DNA from 2 places in the Shewanella sp. BF02_Schw genome. Region 2 is predicted to be linked to the other one. Evidence: predicted binding sites of a transcription regulator. Region 2 holds the regulator's gene; the other holds the start of a gene.
The links. Region 2 encodes LexA, which represses DNA repair genes until DNA is damaged. Its sites were predicted from a motif close to TACTGTATNNNNATACAGTA; they were not measured.
Positions count from the first base shown of each region.

Region 1 (3,626 bases), on a different contig from region 2:
TAATGGGTGCGATAGATGGAAAAATTGAAGAAGATATTACTAACATCAGTAAGTTATCATCAAGTACTGTCGCCAATTATATTGAAGCTATTAGCGATGAGTCATTAATGGATGAAGAACTCGATGAGTTTGTTTTTTCTCACCCAGTAATGGAACAAGAAAAAGAATTACAAGGCATGTTACTGGACATTGTCGAAGCTAATCCAGACATAACCAGCGAACTGGTTAAAGGTTTACGTAAAGATATTATCGAAGCCGGTGTGTCTAATATTGGTATTAGCCTGTAGCAAAAACTTGTAGCACGGATCGGTTACTGCCAATAAACGTCATTTAGCCTGAAATTATTCAGGCTTTTTATTAGGTGTCGCGCCATGAGAAGAATTTTTTATCAAGGTTTCACTTTCAGTAACGCCAATGGTAAAACTGATAACTGGACGCTAGTGATTGGCAATCAAGTACGAGTGGGTTCGTTATTTGAGTTAAGACGGCAAGTGCATTTTTTTTCTGAACTTGGAATATTACCTCCACCGAAAATATCAAAAGCGAATTTAGCCTTAAAATCTGACAAATAATCACTCGTTTAACTTTAGCCTAATTGCATCCGCCTACCGAAAAGCAGTAAAGTGACCTTATTATCATTTTGCTAAGGAATTGCGAGGGATGTCCAGTATTCTTACCCCGCTAATCGCTGTATTTATTATTATGCTGCTCGGCAGTATTGTTCAAAAAATGCGTCTGTTGCCAGCAGACACCGATTTGATCCTCAATCAGTTTGTTTATTACATTGCTTTCCCCGCTATATTACTGATTGTGCTAGCTGAAACGCGCATTGAAGACATTATTCAATGGGGCTTTATCGGTGGGTTTAGTCTGGCGATGATCATCACTTATGCTTTAGTGATTGTTGTATCACTAATTCGCACACCTAAAAAACAAGCAGTTGCCGCCATGCGCGCATTAAATGCTACGTTTGGTAATACCGCATTTATTGGCATTCCCTTGCTGAGTTTATTATTCCCAGGTCATAAAATGGCATTAGTCGCTGCAGCGATTGCCAGCTTGTTGTCGGTGTTCATGTTTGCTTTTGCTTTAGTATCAATTGAGCTAGCCAGCCGTGATAAACAATCAACCGACCATGCCATCGTCATCATGGCTAATGCCCTGTATAAAAACCCAATCGTGGTTGGCAGTGTTATTGGCATCGGTTTATCAGCACTGCATATTACCTTACCGGATAGTTTGGCCTTAATGCTACATCAGGTGGGAAATACCTCTAGCCCATGTGCACTGTTTGCTATAGGAATGGTACTTGCCAAAGCATTACGACATCAATCTGGCACAAAAATGTTCAGTGTTGGTTTGATTGCGGAACTGAATTTAATCAATTTACTCAAGCTAATTATTCAACCTTTAATTGCCTTTGGTTTACTCAAACTGTTCGGCGTAGAAAAGGAATTACTGACCATGGGAGTCATTTTGGCAGCGTTACCGACAGCAGCAAGTGTGTACCTTTTGGCCGACCGCTACCAAATTAACGCCAATGTCAGCGCCCAAGGTATTTTATATGGCACATTAATCACTTTTATCAGTTTGCCGATAATAGAAACACTTTTAAAATCCATTGCTTAATGATCAATCAAATCTAGATGATAAAATAGTCAGCGATAATTATTCCTCAACCACTTTACTGTATATAAAATCAGTATATACTGTTTATCAATACAGTGGTTTGGTAGTTTCATTGACAGGAATTTATTATGCTTTGCCAACTCAGCATCAACAATTTTGCTATCGTGCGTTTTTTAGAGCTCGACTTTAAAGCCGGTATGACAAGCATCACCGGCGAAACAGGTGCAGGTAAATCGATTGCTATCGATGCGCTTGGGTTATGCCTTGGTAATCGAAGTGATGCCAACACTGTCAGGCCTGGAGCCTCCAAAACCGAAGTGAGTGCAAGGTTTACCCTTCATGATGTACCTTTAGCCAAACGCTGGCTTGAAGATAGCGATCTTGATGCTGAAGATGAGTGCATATTACGTCGAACCATTAACAGTGATGGCCGCTCAAGAGCCTACATTAATGGTAATCCTGTGCCCGTGACGCAATTAAAAGCCATCGGTCACCTATTGATTGGTATTCACGGCCAACATGCTCATCACGCAATGCTTAAAAGCGAGCATCAATTAAACCTACTCGACCACTATGCCAACCACAAAATACTGCTCGATAGCGTTAGCGCTAGCTATCAACGCTGCAAACAAGTGGAAAACGAGCTAAAGCATCTTGAACAAGCTCAGCACGAACGTATTTCGCGTCAACAGCTACTGCAATATCAAGTAGAAGAGCTTAATGAGTTCAACTTAGGTTTGGAAGAATTTGATGAAATAGAACAAGAACACAAACGCTTAGCCAATGGCACAGATTTAATTGAACGTTGCCAAGCAGGTTTGCATTTATTGACCGAAAGTGATGAAGGCAATATAGAATCTCTGCTTAATAAAGTGGCCAGTATTGCTGATACGCTTCAAGGCTATGATGAATCCCTTGCGCCTATCAGCACTATGATCAGCGATGCGTTAATTCAAGTACAAGAAAGCGCTAGCGAAATTGAAAGTTATTTAAGCAGTTTAGAGCTTGATCCAGAACATTTTGCCTATTTAGAAAAACGTCTTTCAACGGCAATGCAATTGGCGCGCAAACATCATGTGAGCGCTGATAAGCTGGCGCTACATCATCAAGCATTGATGAGTGAATTAGCCGAACTTGCTGACGACGAAACTAAATTAGATGGTATAAGACAACAACTTGAAGCCACCAGAAATGCCTACTTAACCAATGCACAAAAACTGAGTCAAAGTCGCAGCCGTTATGCTAAAGAATTGGACAAGCTAGTCACCCAGTCTATCCATGAGCTCAATATGCCTAAGGGTAAATTTACCATTCAGATTAATCATAATCCGGACAACATTTCAGTTAATGGCTGCGATAGCATTGAATTTATGGTGACCACAAACCCTGGGCAACCATTACAACCGATTTCTAAAGTGGCCTCTGGCGGTGAGTTATCGCGTATTGGATTAGGGATTCAAGTGATCACGGCTAAAAAAGTCGCCACTCCGACACTGATATTTGATGAAGTTGATGTGGGTATTTCTGGACCAACAGCATCGGTAGTCGGTCGTATGTTACGCAGCCTTGGCGAATCAACTCAAGTATTGTGTGTCACCCATTTGCCGCAAGTTGCAGGTAATGGTCATCAACATATGTTTGTGAATAAATTTAATAAAGGTGGCAACACCGAAACGACCATGCAGACGTTGGATAAAGATCAACGGGTGAATGAACTTGCGCGCTTATTAGGTGGTGATGTCATTACCGAAAATACCTTGGCGAATGCCCGTGAGTTGTTGCAATAATCGTTATGCACTTATAAAAAGCAAATCAATATGTTAACGTAAAGTTAAAATAGATTTACGGATAAATCATAATGATGAAAGTAATAAAGGGCTTGGGTATTTTTGTCGGGCTAATATGCAGCTTACTGGTATTTACCGTTGTCTGTTTAGTGGCCATTAATGCAACAGACAGAACAAAGTCACCTAACACTCTTTTAGTTGAAAACTGGC
Region 1 covers NZ_JABKAW020000001.1:430,744-434,369, reverse strand. The annotation lists gene HNW13_RS02070 (YjaG family protein) at 1-287, shown strand, start outside; gene HNW13_RS02065 (DUF3319 domain-containing protein) at 372-572, shown strand; gene HNW13_RS02060 (AEC family transporter) at 661-1,629, shown strand; gene recN (DNA repair protein RecN) at 1,758-3,416, shown strand; gene HNW13_RS02050 (hypothetical protein) at 3,488-3,626, shown strand, end outside.
Region 1: the regulator LexA is predicted to act here: its motif matches at 1,708-1,727, upstream of recN (DNA repair protein RecN).

Region 2 (3,626 bases):
AACCTTGGCCAAAATTGCCTAACTTACGAATAGCACCAAATACCTGCCATACAGATTCTTTTTTCTTTTTCTTACCGCTTAATTCTTTGTGGTACGTCGCCACTTCCATCACATGGTCATAACCTAAATACACGGGTACTAAGGTTACTGGGCGCTCTATCCCACGTAGCACACTGTTAATTGTCATAGCCAACATACCGGTTTTAGGCGCTAGCAAACGTCCTGTACGCGAACGACCTCCTTCAGTGAAATACTCGACCGCATAACCCTTAGCAAATAACTGATCTAAATATTCACGAAATACTGCGGTATAAAGTTTATTACCATTAAAACTACGACGGATAAAGAATGCCCCACCACGGCGGAACATCGGCCCTGCTGGCCAAAAATTAAGGTTAATACCGGCAGCAATGTGCGGCGGAACCATGCCCTGATAATACAAAATATACGACAGTAGCAAGTAATCCATATGGCTACGATGGCAAGGAACGTAAACAATTTCATGGCCATCATGATGTAACTGTCTTACTTGCTCGGCACCTTTGATATTGATGCCACTGTATAATTTGTTCCATAACCAAGTCAGGAAACGTTCGGCAATACGCACCAAACTATCAGAATAGTCTGCGGCAATTTCATCAAGGTATTCAATGGCGGTTTCACGTGCTTTCTCGACTGTTACTTTCTTATTTGCAGACTCTTCTTCAATGGCTTTTTTGATAGATTCTGATTTTAATAAAGAGGCAAACAACGCTTGTCGATTCGGTAATTGTGGCCCCGTCATCACTTTGCGTTGACGGCGGAAATGCACACGGGCGACTCGGGTTAATTTGTGAGCAATTCTTTTATCAGTACCATGTTCATCGGCCATATGACGAAGCGATAATGCATTAGAAAACTGGACGAAATTATGGCGTCCTAAAAATAAAATCATTAACCATTTACGTAACCACGTAGGGTTTTCACGTTCAAATACAGCAGCTTTCATGCTGTCTTCTTCTTTACCTGGGGTACGTCCCCAATAAAGGCAAACAGGAACCAACTGTATATCTAATTCAGGGCTCTCACTATGAAGTGACAATAAACTGGTAAAATAATTAAGGAATTTGTCACCACTTTCACGTTTACCAAATAGTGGCTTGCGGCCCTCTAAACAGACCACACGAGGCACGGTTAAGCCATCAAGCTGTAATGGCTCATAAGGACTGGGCAGACCAAAGCCCTCGGTGATTTCGCTCAACGCGGCAATATCGCTAATAGATTCCGTTTTCATTAAATAAACCAAAGGTTTAGTTGGATCTATATTGAGGTCATCAAAAGGATCGTGAGGGACCACAATGGTCTGTACCATCCACTTTTGAATCCATCTTAATGCTCGTAAAAATATTGAATCTGGTTTTGACATGGTTATTTTCGCAACATAAGCCACTGTAATATTGTCGTATAGGATACCAGAAACCACCCTGCTTACACTATCAGACCGATCTATCTTTACGTTTAAGCTCTCACTATCAGAAATAACATAAGACAGAACATTAGTAATAGTTAATTAAAACATATTGTTGAGTGATACTTAATCAACAAAATACAAAAAATAGTTGGTTAATACTTGCGCGAACACAAACACTGTATATAATGACAGTCACTGTATAAAAAGACAGGAATCATCATGAGACCGTTAACGCCGCGCCAAGCAGAAATTTTAGACTTAATTAAAAACAATATCGCCGAAACAGGTATGCCACCCACTCGTGCTGAAATTGCGAATCGTCTTGGCTTTAAAAGTGCTAATGCCGCCGAAGAGCATTTAAAAGCATTAGCCAAAAAAGGCTTTATCGAGATCATGCCTGGTACCTCAAGAGGCATTCGTTTACCTCATGAAGAACAGGTTGAAACCGGTCTGCCACTCATTGGACAGGTTGCTGCTGGTGAACCAATTTTGGCCCAAGAGCATGTAGAGCAATACTATCAAGTCGATCCAAACATGTTTAAGCCCGCCGCAGATTTTTTATTGCGAGTGCGTGGTGACAGCATGAAAAACATTGGCATTTTAGAAGGTGACTTACTCGCTGTACATAAAATGCAGCAAGCACGTAATGGCCAGGTTGTTGTGGCACGTGTTGATGATGACGTCACCGTAAAACGATTTGAACAAAAAGGTAATGTGATTTATCTGCATGCCGAAAATGAAGATTACAATCCGATAAAAGTAGATTTAAGTTGCCAAAGCCTAACCATCGAAGGGCTTGCCGTTGGCGTTATCCGTAATGGAGATTGGTTATGAACAAACTAATGGGCATCGCGCCACGCCACCCGGGCTTATGGGTAGATTTAACTGAAACAGAACTGCATGGCACCCAAACCATTCAAACATTACAAACTGTCACCCAAGGTGAAGCTGAACTGAGCCAATTGTGCAGCCAGTTAGCAATATTGAGCCAGCAAGGCAGATGGATTGTATTAATTAGCCCGCCCCATATTGGCTATAAACATATGCTGGCAAGTGCTGGTGTAAGAATGGATCGCATTTTACTGGTGCACACCAAAGATGAAGTCGAAACATTATGGGCCATGGAGAAAGCGCTCACTAGCGGTACATCGAGCGCAGTAGTAACTTGGACAAGCTCACTTGATGCTCGCGATAGTCGCCGTTTAGAAATTGTCGCCAAAAGTGCACGTGCATTAGGGGTGGTAATTGAAGATGTGAATGCTCACTTACCTCACAAACATCAACTTGTTAGCCCTACTTTAACAAATGGAACAAGTAATTTTTGCTCATTTCACTAAGCACGAACCCTTCATTACCAAGCCCTGTATTGAATTCAGGGTTTTTTTTCATCTTTTTTCAGCCTATTAGCCAACAAAGTGATCTTGATCAATGTTTAATCTACAAGTAATGTGGTTAACAAGGATGAAACATTTTTTATCTTTAATTGGACGTGAATGGCAGTAATCAAGATTACTTTCAGACAAATGAGCCAAATCAAAATTGATAAGTTCAGTAGTAGGTACAAGCGTGGTGCACAGCTAACAATAAAACCGTAAACCGTATGTTTACAGCCACCAAAGTACTTTGAGGTCATCAAACTTTTTTCGGGAACCGAAGAGTTTGCATAGAGCAGAGAATTACTGTGTGACTCTTCTTTGTAGTTGCTATTTGCAATTAGCAGAGGAGTAGTCTTGTGAAGCAATGGTTGTATTGTTTACTGGTGGTGTTTGTAGCACTTCCGCTTGGGGCATCAGAAATGCCCCTCAACATGACTCAAGGCGTGACAGATATCAGTGGCAAGGTTTATGACCTCCACATGACGATTCTTTACATCTGTTGTGCAATTGGGTTAGTGGTGTTTGGGATCATGATTTACTCAATGATTTATCACCGCAAATCAAAAGGCGCTGTCGCGGCCAATTTTCACGAAAGTACCAAAGTGGAAATTGCTTGGACCGTCATCCCTTTCATCATCTTAATCGGCATGGCTATTCCAGCCACCAAAACCTTGATTGCTATGGAAGATCCCAGTGATGCTGATCTCACCATAAAAATTACCGGGTCGCAGTGGAAGTGGCATTACAGCTATTTTGATAAAGACATCGAATTTTACAGCACATTATCCACTCCCAGAGCA
Region 2 covers NZ_JABKAW020000004.1:96,161-99,786, reverse strand. The annotation lists gene plsB (glycerol-3-phosphate 1-O-acyltransferase PlsB) at 1-1,405, opposite strand, end outside; gene lexA (transcriptional repressor LexA) at 1,670-2,284, shown strand; gene HNW13_RS15680 (SulA-like leucine-rich domain-containing protein) at 2,281-2,787, shown strand; gene coxB (cytochrome c oxidase subunit II) at 3,183-3,626, shown strand, end outside.